DNA from 3 places in the Blautia sp. AM29-29 genome. Region 2 is predicted to be linked to each of the others. Evidence: predicted binding sites of a transcription regulator. Region 2 holds the regulator's gene; each other region holds the start of a gene.
What was found. The regulator Rex, encoded in region 2, represses fermentation and respiration genes when NADH is low (regulators of the CRP and FNR family bind a similar motif). The targets are predictions, from matches to a motif close to ATTGTTAANTANTTAACAAT.
Positions count from the first base shown of each region.

Region 1: the regulator Rex is predicted to act here: its motif matches at 3,137-3,156, upstream of DW769_RS03190 (L-lactate dehydrogenase).
Region 3: the regulator Rex is predicted to act here: its motif matches at 3,905-3,924, upstream of pckA (phosphoenolpyruvate carboxykinase (ATP)).

Region 1 is NZ_QUJD01000003.1:88,084-93,285, reverse strand. It holds gene DW769_RS03200 (MATE family efflux transporter) at 1-1,074, shown strand, start outside; gene DW769_RS03195 (Mur ligase family protein) at 1,176-2,726, shown strand; gene DW769_RS03190 (L-lactate dehydrogenase) at 3,230-4,177, shown strand; gene DW769_RS03185 (CoB--CoM heterodisulfide reductase iron-sulfur subunit B family protein) at 4,384-5,181, shown strand; gene DW769_RS03180 (4Fe-4S dicluster domain-containing protein) at 5,178-5,202, shown strand, end outside.
Region 2 is NZ_QUJD01000007.1:14,391-19,592, reverse strand. It holds gene DW769_RS06420 (NAD(P)H-hydrate dehydratase) at 1-1,263, opposite strand, end outside; gene DW769_RS06415 (redox-sensing transcriptional repressor Rex) at 1,353-2,009, opposite strand; gene DW769_RS06410 (ABC-F family ATP-binding cassette domain-containing protein) at 2,164-4,089, shown strand; gene DW769_RS06405 (NADP-dependent isocitrate dehydrogenase) at 4,188-5,202, opposite strand, start outside.
Region 3 is NZ_QUJD01000011.1:10,943-16,144, reverse strand. It holds gene DW769_RS09435 (AAA family ATPase) at 298-1,788, shown strand; gene pckA (phosphoenolpyruvate carboxykinase (ATP)) at 2,029-3,633, opposite strand; gene DW769_RS09425 (MATE family efflux transporter) at 3,948-5,202, shown strand, end outside.

The DNA.
Region 1 (5,202 bases), on a different contig from region 2:
GGAAATGGAGCCGTCCTGGCCGGTATTCTTTCCGTGGTGATGACCGTTCTTGTCTGCATCTGGTGCCGCGACATTCTGATTCTGATGAAAACCCCGTCCGATATTCTGGACGGTGCATACGCTTACATCTTTGTTATTTTCCTCGGAATTCCGCTTATGGTGCTCTATAACCAGACATCAGCAATCATGCGGAGCCTCGGCGACAGCCGCTCCCCACTGATTTTCCTCGGTATCTCTTCAATACTGAATATCGTGCTAGATCTTGCGCTGGTCCGCCCGATGGGAGTAGCGGGAACCGCGTGGGCGACGATTATCGCGCAGGGAGTCTCTGGATTCCTGTGTCTCTTTTATATGAAGAAAAAATTCACCATCCTTGCTTTTACGAGAGAGGACTGGAAGCTGCACAAGCATTATGTGCTTAATCTGTGCAATATGGGAATCCCGATGGGACTGCAGTATTCAATCACCGCGATCGGAAGTGTTATTTTGCAGACCGCTGTCAACGGCCTTGGTTCCACGGCGGTTGCATCTGTTACGGCTGCCGGTAAAATTTCCATGTTCTGCTGCTGCCCGTTCGACGCGCTCGGCTCCACTATGGCGACGTATGCCGGACAGAACGTCGGTGCGAAGAAGATGGATCGTGTCAACACCGGTATTTTGACAAGTTCCATTATTGGAAGCGTGTATTCCGTGGTCATTTTAGGAGTCATGTTTCTGTGGTCCCGCCAGATTTCGCTTCTCTTTGTAGATGCATCTGAGACGGTCATCCTCGACCAGGCGCGTCAGATGCTGCTGATCAACATGGTATTTTACATTCCGCTGACCCTTGTCAATGTCGTACGCTTTACCGTGCAGGGCATGGGCTTCAGCAAATTTGCAATCCTTGCCGGCGTCTGCGAGATGATCGGCCGTTCGGTGGTAGCCTTTTTCCTGGTTCCGTATTTTGGTTACACCGCAGTCTGCTTCGCAAGCCCGGTGGCATGGATTCTCGCCGATCTGTTTCTCGTTCCGGCGTACCTGTACTGCGCAAAAACGCTTCGTTCTCTTTTTGAGAAAAATGCGCAGATGATGTAAGCCGTGCCGCAAGATGGACAAGCTGTTTCAATTCTGGTATAATGGAGCCTGGATTTTAGGAAAGCTGAAAAAGAATCCCATAGAAGAGAGGAAGATATCCTATGAAACAGTCGGTATTAGAATATAAGAAACTTCTGGAGCAGGAAGACCTTCTGGTGGAATTTGCAGAGCCGGAAGGAAAAGAAGGAGAGGACAGACCCGTTACCCTCGTAACGTATTTTTCGGGCGGAGCGGATCAGGGAACGCTGTTTCTCTGCAAAGGAGCTGCATTCAAAGAGGCATACTTAAAAGACGCCGTAAACCGCGGTGCTGTTGCCTATGTAAGTGAAAAAAAATACGAAGCGGGAAAAGAAATTCCGGCGCTCATCGTCAACGATGCCAGAAAAGCACAGTTTGTGCTGGGTGAGGCGTTTTACGATTATCCGGCAAAGTCGCTGCATGTCACGGCGCTGACCGGAACAAAAGGAAAGACAACGACAGCCTACTACCTGCAGTCGATGCTCAATGCCTGCCTGAAAAAACAGGGCGGAAACGGATGTGCACTGTTAAGTTCGATTGAATATTACGACGGAAAGACGAGAGAAGCATCAACGCTCACCACGCCGGAATCCCTGGAGCTGTGCCGTCATATGCGCAATGCCGTAGATGCAGGCCTTTCCCATATGGTGATGGAAGTATCCTCCCAGGCGCTCAAATACGAGAGAGTCGGAAACACGCATTTTGATACCGCCATTTTCCTGAACATCTCCAAGGACCACATCAGCCCGACGGAGCACAAGGATTTTGATGATTATTTCCAGTCGAAATTAAAGATCTTCGACCGCTGCACCTGCGCCTGCGTGAACCTGGACAGCGACCATATCGGGGAAATCCTGAAAGCTGCGGCAAAATGTGAGCGCGTCGTTACGTTTGGATCGAAAGAAAATGCTGTAATCCGCGTGAGTGATATCAAGCCGGGCAGAGGAAAATTCTATTTCCATGTGGCAGGACCGGATTTCTCGGAAGATTTTACCCTGCCGGTGCACGGAGCCTTCAATGTGGAGAATGCCGTAGCTGCCATTGCGGCTGCCTGGTCGATGGGAATCCCGGTTTCGCTGATCAAGGAAAGCCTCCTTGGCGTCACCGTTCCGGGAAGGATGGAGACGTATGAGAGCAGCGCGGGCGAGGTCACGGCGATCGTGGATTTCGCGCACAATGGCCTGAGTTTTGAAAAAATGTTTGATACCGTAGCACTCGAATACCCGGGGAGCCGCGTAAGCGTTGTGTTCGGAACCCCGGGCGGAAAAGCATTCAACCGCAGAAAAGATATGGGTGAGATTTCCGGAAAACGGGCGGACCGGATTTTCCTCGTACCGGATGATCCGGGAAACGAAGATCCGCAGGCGATCTGTGAGGAGATCGGCGGGTACATAGCAAAGGAAGGTGCATCCTTCCAGATCCGCATGGACCGCGGAGCAGCAATCCGGGAGGCGATTCTTGGCGCCGTACCGGGAGAGGTTGTTCTGATCCTTGGAAAAGGCGCGGACGTGACGATGCACGTCGGAAACGGAAATGTGCCGTACCGGTCAGATGCCGTCTATGCAAAAGAGGCGCTTGCCGAATATGGAAATGCATTTGCCGAAGCGGCAACGGCTCGTGAAACAGAAGAATAGAAGCAAAAACAGAAAAAACAGAGCAAAAAAGACACGGAACAGAAAAATCCGTGTCTTTTTTGCGTCTGGCGGCAGCAGAAATGAAAATCAGACAGGAAATTTGGCGGATACATCCTACAAAATGTAGAAAAGAAGGACAGAAACTAGCCCGTATGACGAAAAGTTGTTAAAAATATAACGAACGAAAGTTAGACGTGTGAAACTAAACACAGAAAGCAAAAACCCGGGAACCATGCGGAAAAAGACGAATTCTGCGGGATGAAGGACAAAGCTGTAAGTTTTTGGAAAGAATTCTTGTGAAAAAGAACAAAAAATGGTATAATTGTATTGAAATATATCCAGAACACCCCTTCTGGAAGCGTACGGGCTCAGTGAGAAAAAAGATTTCACGAAAATGCTCGAAAAAAACACTTGTTAAATTCTTGTCATAGTGCTATGATAAGGAAAGTGAAAAATTTATCAATCACAAAAACCAACTAGGGGTATTTTAGAAAGGAGTATTTATGAGCAGCAAGATTACCATCATTGGAGCTGGAAGCGTTGGATCTACGATCGCCTATACACTGTCGAACGAAGACATCGCGTCTGAGATTGTTCTCATCGATATTAACAAGAAAAAAGTAGAGGGAGAGGTTATGGATATCGCGCAGGGTACCTGCTTCCGCGATCCGGTCTCCATCATCGCAGGTGAGTATGAGGATGCCAAGGACTCTGATATCGTAATTATTACTTCCGGTATTGCAAGAAAGCCTGGCCAGACCCGTATTGAGCTGACCCAGACCAATGTAAACATCTTAAAATCCATCACACCGGAAATCGTAAAAGCGGCTCCGAATGCCATCTACATCATTGTAAGCAACCCGGTTGATATCATGACCTACGTGTTTACAAAGATCTCCGGACTTCCGGAAAACCAGATCCTTGGTTCTGGTACCATGCTGGATTCCGCGAGACTTCGCTGCGGACTGTCTGAACACCTCAACATTGCCCAGAAAAACATCCACGCTTACGTATTCGGTGAGCACGGCGATACTTCCTTCATTCCGTGGAGCGGCGCTTACGTTTCCGGTGTCAGTCTGGACGAGTACTACGAGACCGTAGAAAAAATGGGCAGGAACGTAACCAAGATCGACAAAGATGCTATGCTGGAGTACGTAAGAACTTCCGGCGGACAGGTTATTGCAAACAAAGGAGCTACTTTCTATGCAGTATCTGTTGCAGTATGCAAACTGGTAGCAACCATTCTTTCTTCTTCCGATTCTGTAGCAACCGTATCTTCCATGATGCACGGTGAGTACGGCATCGAGGATGTATGCTTAAGCACACTGACCCTCGTTGGACCGAAAGGCGTACAGGGCAAGATTCCGATGCGTATGACAAAAGAGGAAGTAGAAAAACTCAAAGCAAGTGCCGACGCATTAAAAGCAGTTATCGCACAGATCGAGCACTAAGAGCGGGCAATAAGCTCAAAACATAAAATTTATGGCAGTGGCAGAAAGTGCGAAAGAGCGGTATCTCCCACTGCCTTAACGTGCGCCTGAAGAAATTTTCCGCCGGGTGTACATAAAAAGAGTACCGGAAACTTTTCCGGTGCCGGACAGAAGATACCGCAGGAAAAATGGAAACCAACAGGAGCAAGTAAGAAAGGAGCAATTCCATGACCTACAGTTATTTTCCGGGCTGTACGCTGAAGAACAAAGCAAAAGATCTGGATCATTATGCCAGAGAGTGCGCAAAAGTTCTGGGATTTGAACTGGAAGAAATTGAAAACTGGCAGTGCTGCGGAGCTGTGTATCCACAGGCATCCGATGAAATCGCCACAAAACTTTCTTCGGTTCGCGCCTTAGCAGACGCCAAAGAAAAAGGACAGGATCTGATCACAGTCTGTTCCGCCTGTCATCACGTGATCAAACGCGTAAACGATGACATGGCGAATGTAGAAGACATTCAGACAAAAGTAAACAACTACATGGCTCTTTCCGAGCCATATCTTGGCGAAACGAAAGTACTTCATTATCTGGAAGTGCTGCGTGACGTCGTTGGATTCGACAAGATCAAAGAAAAAGTGGTAAATCCTTTAAAAGGAAGAAAAATCGGCGCATATTACGGCTGTATGCTGCTTCGTCCGAGCACCACAATGCAGTTTGACGATCCGGAAAATCCGACAATCATTGAAGACTTTATCAAGGCCCTTGGCGCAACACCGGTCGTATATCCGATGAGAAATGAGTGCTGCGGCGGCTACATATCCCTCAAAGAAAAGAAAATGGCATCCAACATGGTAGACCAGATCATGGCATCCGCATCCTACAAAGGAGCAGAAGAACTGATCACTGCATGTCCGCTTTGCATGTACAACCTGCGCAATAACGGAACAAAAGAAGGTCTTCCGGTTACCTACTTTACCGAGCTTCTTGCAGAAGCACTCGGCATCAAAGAGGAGGTGCAGGCATGAAAATTGCAACATCCGATGAAA
Region 2 (5,202 bases):
CTGCTCACGCCCTTCCTCTGCTGTCACGGTTACGGAATCCTTTCGTACACAGCAGGCCTGGTATTTTTCGGCTGCCCTTCCGGCGCTTCCTGCCGGGTCACGCTGGCATTCTGCAATGGTCATGTGCAGCAGCCGTGCAAGCTCTCCTACATGAGGCGTTAAAATTTTTTCTGCCCGGCAGCCCGAAAGAATCTCTGCATCTTCTGCAATCAGGTTCAGCGCATCTGCATCCAGAACAAGAGGAACTTCTGTGTGCTGCACCGTAAAAACGAGCAGTTCTTTTGCCGTCCGGCTTTTGGAAAGTCCCGGTCCCGCAACAACAGCGTCCGCCCAGGCGAGATCCTGCAGCAGGGCTTCTTCCGGAAGCGGCTCATCCTCCTTCCAGAAATCCGCCATTGCTTCCGGCAGGGCACAGAAAAGCGGCGTACGGTTTCTTTCCTCTGTCACAACCTTTACCATGCCGGCACCGGATGCAAGGACTGCCCTGGCACACAAAACAGCGGCTCCGCACATGGCACCGGAACCGGCAAGTACCAGCACCTTTCCGAAGGTTCCCTTATTTCCCATCGGCGTGCGGGTAAGAAACCGGTCCAGATCTTCTTTTTCCACTGAACCGTACCAGGGCGTCTCCTCTTCTCCTGCATCAAAGCCGATTCCGATATCACGGACCAGGACCTCTCCGGCATATCGTTTTCCGGGATCAAAGAGAAGCCCTGGCTTTGCACAGGCAAATGTCACCGTGGCTCTGGCTTTCACCGCCGCATCAAGGACCTCTCCGGTATCCGTGTGGATCCCCGAAGGGATGTCCACGGCAAGAACAGGAACACCGCTTGCGCAGATTGCTTCCACTGCCCTCCGGTACTCCCCTGCCAGCGGACGGGATACGCCAATTCCAAAGATGGCATCTATGATAACAGTATATTCCCGGAAATCCGGATTCTTAACCTCACGGACCCCATAATTTTCCGCAATTTTCTTCTGTGCTCTCATGCCTTCACTGTATTTTTCCGGATTTCCAAGACAGAACAGTTCCGCATCCACCCCTTTCGTCTTTAAAATCCGTGCAATTGCCGCACCGTCCCCTCCATTATTTCCGGGACCGCACACAGCAAGGACTTTTCCTGTATCCCATGTTCCATTTTGAAGCTCCTCCACGCAGGACAGCGCTGCGCGCTCCATCAGTACCAGGGACGGTACCCCCATGGTTTCGATCGCATTGCGGTCTGCCTGCTTCATCTGTGCTGCTGTAAGAATCCGTTTCATCGCTTTTCCTCCTTTTCCTGCCTTATCCGGAAAATGAACAGAAAAAGTCTCCGGTTTCCCGAAGACTCTCCTGCTTTTGTTTTGGTTTCTTAATTGTTCTTTGGATGCTCCGCCTCATATCTGGTCAGATTGTAGGAGAGACGCATCAGACTTTCGGAAAGATGGACGTTCTCGACGATCACATCTTTCGGAAGTTTTAAGTTTAGATCGGTATGTGCAAAATTCCAGATTGCTTTTACACCGTTGTCCACGAGAATCTCTGCCATCTCTACCGCTTTTGCTTTTGGCAGTGTCAAAGCCGCAATCTCTACATGGTGTTCCTTGATAAATTCCGGAAGCTCGTCCGCCATGCGGATTTCAATTCCGCGCACGGAGATTCCTTTTAATACCGGGTTGACGTCAAAAATACCGACCGTTTTGAATCCGCTTCTTTCAAAGGCCGCATAATTGGCAAGCGCCTGTCCCAGATTTCCGGCTCCGACAAAAATCATATTGTGGACTCTGTCCAGACCTAAGATTTTTCCAATCTCGCTGTACAGATACCGCACGTTATAACCATACCCCTGCTGGCCGAAGCCGCCGAAATTATTTAAATCCTGGCGAATCTGGGAAGCTGTCACTTTCATCCGCTCGCTCAGCTCACCGGAAGAGATCCGTTCTACTCCGTCCTCCAGCAATTCGCCCAGGTAACGATAATATCTAGGAAGTCTTTTGATAACTGCCCGCGAAATTCCTTTTTCTTCCAAGATAAATTCCTCCTTATTTACACCTGCATATATTCATATTATATATGGTTGATAGAAAATTGTCAAAGATTTCTTGAAATTTTGTGTATTACTCTCTATAATAAGGATGGTGTATTATGTCAAAATACAGAAATATGTTATCTGGAGGAACCACATGATTCTTGCATGTCAGAATATCTCGAAAGCATTCGGGACAACGGAAATTATCAAAAATGCATCTTTTCATATAGAAGAACGCGAAAAAGCCGCACTGGTCGGCATCAACGGCGCCGGAAAATCGACGCTGTTAAAAATCATCATCGGCGAAATGAGGGCCGATGAGGGAGAGGTCATCCTCTCCAAAGGAAAGACGATGGGCTATCTCGCCCAGCATCAGGATCTGACCGGGCACCTTTCCATTTACCAGGAAGTGCTGACCGCGAAACAGAATCTGATCGATATGGAGGAACGCCTCCGTCAGATGGAAAGTGATATGAAGACAAAATCCGGTGCAGAGCTGGATGAACTTCTTTCCACCTACACCCGCCTCTCCCACACGTTTGAGCTGGAAAACGGATACGCGTACCGTAGTGAGGTCGTCGGTGTCTTAAAAGGTCTTGGCTTTGCCGAGAGCGATTTTGAAAAACAGGTGGACTCCCTCTCCGGCGGTCAGAAGACCCGCGTGGCACTTGGTAAACTGCTGCTCACCAAACCGGACATCATTCTGCTCGACGAGCCGACCAACCACCTCGATATGGACTCGATCTCCTGGCTCGAAACGTATCTTTTAAATTACAGCGGAGCCGTCCTGATCGTCTCCCATGACCGTTACTTTCTCGACCGCGTTGTCACAAAAGTCGTTGAAGTGGACAATAAAAAAGTAACAACTTTTGAGGGAAACTATACCGCCTACAGTCAGAAAAAAGCAATGCTCCGTGAAGCCGCTTACCATGCCTGGGTCAACCAGCAGCAGGAAATCCACCATCAGGAAGAAGTCATTGCAAAGCTGAAATCTTTCAACCGCGAGAAATCCATCAAACGCGCCGAGAGCCGTGAAAAAATGCTGGACAAAATGGATGTGCTGGAAAAGCCGACCGAAGTACGCTCCGATATGCGGATCCGTCTGGAACCGCGCATCACAAGCGGAAACGATGTGCTGACCGTCGAGCACCTCTCCAAAGCCTTCCCGGGACAGACGCTTTTCCAGGATCTGAATTTCGAAATCAAGCGCGGGGAGCGCGTCGCAATCATCGGAAACAACGGAACGGGAAAAACGACGATCTTAAAGATCTTAAACGAAGTCATCCGCCCGGATGCCGGCTCTTTTACACTTGGAAGCCGTGTACAGATCGGTTACTACGATCAGGAGCATCAGGTGCTCCACATGGAAAAGACCATTTTCCAGGAGATTTCCGACGCGTATCCGTATCTGACAAACACCGAAATCCGAAATGTGCTGGCCGCCTTCCTGTTTACAAACGACGATGTCTTCCAACCGATTCATACCTTGAGCGGCGGTGAGCGCGGACGAATTTCTCTTGCCAAGCTGATGCTCTCGAACGCCAACTTCCTGATCCTCGACGAGCCGACCAACCACCTCGATATCGTATCAAAGGAGATTCTGGAAAACGCGCTGAAGGATTACACTGGAACGGTACTGTACGTTTCCCACGACCGTTACTTTATCAATCAGACTGCAACCCGGATTCTGGAGCTGACGGGACAAACACTCGTCAACTATATCGGAAATTACGATTACTATCTGGAGAAAAAAGAAGAGCTGACCCGCATCTATGCTCCTGCTGCCGATGCCGCCGCTCCGGAAGAAACAGCGGCTCCTTCCGAAGCCTCCTCCACAAAGCTGGACTGGAAAGCGCAGAAAGAAGAACAGGCACGTCTCCGCAAGAAAGAAAACGAGCTGAAAAAGACGGAGAAACGAATTGAAGAGCTTGAGACACGCGATTCGGAAATTGATGAGGAAATGTCGAAACCGGAAGTCGCAACGAATGTGGCAGAGTGTGTGAAATTAAGCAAAGAGAAAGCAGAGATTGCCGCGGAACTCGAAGAGCTGTATGAAAAATGGGAAGAGCTTGCCGAATAGGCCTGGTTTTCCCCGGAAAATTCAAAACAGAAAAAGCCAGTCCGGCGCATCCCTTTTTGCGGGAATGCCGGATCGGCTTTCTTTTTTGCTTCGTTTAATTATTTCTCCAGCTCCTCGCGGATGGCCAGGATGAAATCACGGCTGTTTAATACGGTCGGATTTTCCATGGTGGTGATCAGCGCAAGGTCTTTTGTCATTTTTCCGCTCTCGATCGTTGCGATCGTTGCTTTTTCCAGACGGTCTGCAAATGCGGAAAGTTCTGCGTTTCCATCCATTTCCCCGCGTTTTCTGAGTGCGCCGGTCCATGCAAAAATGGTGGCCACGGAGTTGGTGGATGTCTCCTCACCTTTTAAGTGACGGTAATAGTGGCGCTGTACGGTTCCGTGCGCAGCCTCGTACTCGTAATATCCGTGCGGGGATACGAGAACAGAAGTCATCATCGCAAGGGAACCGAAGGCGGAGGATACCATGTCGCTCATGACATCGCCGTCGTAGTTCTTGCAGGCCCAGATAAAGCCGCCCTCTGCTTTCATGATGCGGGCAACGGCGTCGTCGATCAGAGTGTAGAAGTAGGTAATGCCTGCTTCTGCAAATTTCTCTTTGTACTCTGCATCGAAGATCTCCTGGAAGATATCCTTGAAGCGGTGATCATACTTCTTGGAAATCGTATCCTTGCTTGCAAACCACAGATCCTGTTTCGTGGACAGTGCGTACTCGAAACAGCTTCTCGCAAAGCTTTCTATGGAGTTATCCAGATTGTGCATGCCCTGAATGACACCGGCGCCGGTGAAGTTGTGGATCAGCTCTCTTGTCTCGGTGCCGTCCTCAGCCGTATAAACCAGCTCTGCTTTTCCCGGTCCCGGAATGCGCATTTCTGCATTTTTATAGACATCTCCGTATGCATGACGGGCAATCGTGATCGGTTTTTTCCAGTTGCGCACGCACGGCTCGATGCCTTTTACGACAATCGGGGTACGGAAAACGGTTCCGTCGAGCATGGCACGGATCGTTCCGTTCGGGCTCTTCCACATTTCTTTCAGATTGTACTCGGTCATACGCGCTGCATTCGGCGTAATGGTGGCACATTTGACTGCTACACCGTATTTCTTGGTA
Region 3 (5,202 bases), on a different contig from region 2:
TCCTTTTTCAGTGTAAGAAAGATTTCTGTTTTGCGAGCTTCTTTCTTACGGCAGCTTGCTTTAATGACATAATTTCCCTCCGCCGCAGTGTGATCCTGCCCGGAGGGCTTTTTTTACGCCATCCGAAAATTTAACCGAATCGAGCAAGTCCCCTGCTTCCATTGCGAATATCCGCCTGCCTAACATTTTTATAGCATAAAAATACAAAATTCTGCATATTGATTGCAGGATTTTTTAATTCGTGCTACACTGTTTTTATTGTACCAATAAGCACTTATTTTATTAGGAGGTTCTGTCATGCCCGTTTTTGATTTCAGCAATTCCCCGGAAAAAGCAAAAGTTTCCGAATGTACGTATACTGTTTTCCGCACAAACGCACCGTTTACTTCTCCGGATCAGCCGATCCTAATTCTGGATACAAAAGAGAAGGCTTTCCCGCATCATCCCTGTGGTATTTTCACAACCCCATCCAAACGGACCTCGTTTGAATTTAAAGATGAAGAAGAAACCTTTATTGCCGACATTCTTCAGATTGATGCCCGTTTTGTCAGCCTTTTAAAATGGCTCGGTGAAAACCATATCAATGTCCGCCTTTCCGGTACACAAACATCCGACGGTTATGCAGTTTACAAAATCCGCGAGATCGCTTTCGGTGGCGGCGCAAAGCTTTCGGCTGAGGATGGATTTTTACAGTTTATGATTGAACGTCTCCTCGCCAGCAATGCACCGGAAGAAGAAGTTGAGGATGAGGATCAGGAGGAAACCGGTGACAGCATGAAGCTCACCAGCATCCAATCCATCACTGATTTTATGAACTGTGCCGGAAGAACGCTGCCGGACAATATCCGCCTTTGGGCTCGTCGAAACCTCGCTGTTGCCCGTTCCCACGAAGTCTCTCCCGAAGAACGTCGTCACGCACAGCGCGCCCTTTCCATGATGATGAACATCCAGTGGAAAAGCAATTATTTTGAAGCCATTGATCCGGTAGAAGCACGCCGGATCCTTGATGAAGAACTGTACGGCATGGAACGCGTGAAGCAGAGAATTATCGAAACTATCATTCAGATTAACCGGACTCATACGCTGCCGGCCTATGGTCTGTTACTGATCGGTCCTGCCGGAACCGGAAAATCGCAGATTGCTTATGCCGTTGCGCGTATCTTAAAATTACCGTGGACAACACTCGATATGAGTTCGATTAATGACCCGGAACAGCTGACCGGAAGCTCCCGCATCTACGCAAACGCAAAACCGGGAATCATCATGGATGCTTTTTCCATGGCCGGCGAATCCAACCTCGTCTTTATCATCAACGAACTCGACAAGGCTGCCTCCGGCAAGGGTAATGGAAACCCGGCAGATGTTCTGCTGACCCTTCTTGATAATCTTGGTTTTACCGATAACTATATCGAATGTATGATCCCGACCGTCGGTGTATACCCGATTGCAACCGCAAACGACAAGGACCAGATCAGTGCTCCGCTGATGTCCCGCTTCGCTGTGATTGAAATTCCGGATTACACACCGGAAGAAAAGAAAATCATTTTCTCCCGCTATGCACTTCCAAAGGTGTTAAAACGTATCGGTATGAAAGAAAAGGAATGCATTCTGACACCGGAAGGACTCGATGCCGTAATCTCCTGCCACGAAAACACAAGCGGTATTCGTGATCTTGAGCAGGCTGCTGAGCATATCGCAGCAAATGCGTTATATCAGATAGAAGTCAACCATGTTTCCTCTGTTACCTTTAATGCAGAAATGGTACGTGAACTGCTCTTGTCCTGCTGATCTGCCTTATTTTCTATTTTGAAGGCGTATCAGGGTACGGCGAAAACCAGTGACGCAACAATTCACGCTCTGTGGTGCTGAAATTTTTTGTATTATTTTAGAGTGTGCTGTAAAATAGTTTCCTGTCCCATCAGTCTGTACTTTCGGGCAGGGAACTATTTTATTTCTCCAGATATTTTCATAAAAGAAAGCCCCTGACACTTTCATGTCAGGGGCTTCCTTTCGATCAATTCAGAAAATTTATTTCTGCGGGCCGGCGGAAACAAGTGCTTTACCAGCAGCGTTTCCTTCATATTTTGCAAAGTTCTTGATGAATCTTTCAGCCAGATCCAGTGCTTTGGTCTCCCACTCGGAAGCATCAGCATAGGTATCGCGAGGATCCAGGATAGCCGGATCAACGCCCGGAAGTTCAGTCGGAACTTCGAAGTTGAAGTACGGAATAGTCTTCGTCGGAGCTTCGTTGATAGCACCGCTTAAGATTGCATCGATGATTCCACGGGTATCACGGATGGAGATACGTTTTCCGGTTCCGTTCCAGCCTGTGTTAACCAGGTATGCTTTTGCTCCGCTCTTCTCCATTTTCTTAACAAGCTCTTCTGCATATTTGGTTGGGTGCAGTTCCAGGAATGCCTGGCCGAAGCATGCAGAGAAGGTAGGAGTCGGCTCGGTAATTCCGCGCTCGGTTCCTGCAAGTTTTGCAGTAAATCCGGACAGGAAGTAGTACTGAGTCTGCTCTGGTGTCAGAACAGATACTGGCGGAAGTACGCCGAATGCATCTGCGGACAGGAAGATAACATTCTTAGCTGCCGGTGCAGAAGAAATCGGGCGAACGATGTTCTCAATGTGGTTGATCGGATAAGATACACGAGTATTCTCGGTTACGCTCTTATCATTGAAGTCAATTTTGCCTTCTGCATCAACAGTAACGTTCTCAAGCAGAGCGTCACGTCTGATTGCGTTGTAGATATCCGGCTCAGACTCTTTGTCCAGGTTGATAACTTTTGCATAGCAGCCGCCCTCGAAGTTGAATACTCCGTTGTCGTCCCAGCCGTGCTCGTCATCACCGATCAGAAGACGTTTCGGGTCTGTGGAAAGTGTTGTTTTTCCTGTTCCGGAAAGTCCAAAGAAAATTGCGGTGTTCTCACCGTTCAGGTCTGTGTTTGCAGAGCAGTGCATGGAAGCGATGCCCTTCAGCGGCAGATAGTAGTTCATCATGGAGAACATACCTTTCTTCATCTCTCCGCCGTACCATGTGTTGACGATAACCTGCTCACGGCTTGTGATGTTGAATACTACTGCTGTCTCAGAGTTCAGACCCAACTCTTTGTAGTTCTCAACTTTTGCTTTGGATGCGTTGTATACAACGAAATCCGGCTCGAAGTTCTCAAGCTCTTCTGCTGTAGGTTTGATGAACATGTTAGTTACGAAATGTGCCTGCCAAGCTACCTCAACGATGAAGCGGATAGCCATACGGGTATCTTTATTTGCACCGCAGAATGCATCTACAACGAACAGTCTTTTGTTGGAGAGCTCTTTTTTGGCGATCTCTTTTACTGCTGCCCATGCTTCCTGGGTTGCCGGATGGTTATCGTTTTTGTACTCATCAGAAGTCCACCATACAGTATCTTTCGAATTCTCGTCCACAACGATGTATTTGTCTTTCGGTGAACGGCCTGTATAGATACCGGTCATAACGTTAACTGCACCAAGCTCTGTCTCCCGGCCTTTTTCATAGCCTTCCAGCTCTGGTTTTGTCTCTTCCTCAAATAACTGCTCATAAGAAGGGTTGTACACAATTTCTGTGGTACCGGTGATGCCATACTTTGTTAAATCGATCTGTGCCATCTTGTAATTAACCTCTTTCCTTTGATAGTAATACTGCTTCATTCTGCAAAATGCAGAAATTTGAAGGTATCCTTTAGAAGAAACCGGACCAGCCGACCTCTTCTACTCTAATTATACATAAAAGGCCAAAAAAATCAACTGAAAATCTTCCGTTTTTTTACAGAACGTGTCCCAAAATCTGTAAAAATTTTATAAACTTCGATTTTTCGAAGTTTTCTGACAATTGCATTTTTGTACACTTCATCCTGCAAATTGACATTTTTTGATTTTTTATGTTATAATATTAATAATTATGTTCGGAAAGAAGTTTCTTTATGTATTACGATCTGACCCGCGGGAAAATCTCCCGCTCTCTTATCCTGTTTGCCCTGCCGATGATCGCAGGAAATCTGTTGCAGCAGTTTTACAACATTGCCGACACCCTGATCGTCGGACGCGTTCTCGGAAGCAATGCGCTTGCCGCCGTCGGCTCCTCCTATACGCTGATGACGTTTCTGACTTCCATTTTTCTCGGCCTGTCGATGGGCGCCGGTGCGCTCTTTTCGATTTATCAGGGACGAAAAGATCTTTCTTCTTTAAAACTTTCGATTCTCCACGCGTTTCTGCTGATCCTTGCCGTTACGCTCGTGCTGAATCTCGCTGTTTATGCAGGCATCGAGCCGATCCTTACGTTTCTTCGCGTCCCGGATGAAGTCCGTCCCGGCATGCGGACGTATCTTCTGATTATCTTTGCCGGCCTTATTGCAACATCCGTATACAATTTCTTTTCCTGTATGCTGCGCGCGCTCGGAAACTCTTCTGTGCCGCTGATTTTTCTCGCTGTCTCTGCTGTGCTGAACATTGCACTGGATCTGCTCTTTGTCGCTGTACTGCCGTTCGGCATCGCAGGCGCGGCGCTCGCTACGGTTCTTGCGCAGTATGTGTCCGCCGTCGGTATTCTGCTCTATGTGCTGCTCCGCTGCCGCATGTGGCTGCCGTCAAAAAAAGAATGGCGTTTCAGCCATTCCATTTTAAAAGAGATTCTGAATCTTTCTTCGATGACCTGCATTCAGCAGTCGGTCATGAATTTCGGCATTCTGATGGTACAGGGGCTCGTCAACAGCTTCGGTCCGGCGGTCATGGCGGCATTTGCGGCCGCGGTGAAAATTGATACCTTTGCCTATCTGCCGGTGCAGGATTTCGGAAATGCCTACTCCACTTTCACCGCACAGAATTACGGGGCCGGAAATCACGAGCGGATCCGGCGCGGCACGAAAGATGCTTTTGCACTGAGCGCTGCTTTTTCCATCGTCATTTCTCTGCTTGTCAATCTGTTCGCGCATCCGCTGATGCAGATTTTCGTGAAAGCATCAGAAATGGAGGTCATCGCGATCGGCATACAGTACCTGCGGCTGGAAGGCTCGTTCTATCTCGGCATCGGATGGCTGTTTCTGCTGTACGGGTATTACCGCGCTGTCAAACGCGCCGAGATGTCGGTTGTTCTGACCGTCATTTCGCTTGGCATGCGTGTGGCGCTGGCATACCTTTTCTCCGCCACGGCGCTTGGCGTTGCCGGAATCTGGATCGCCA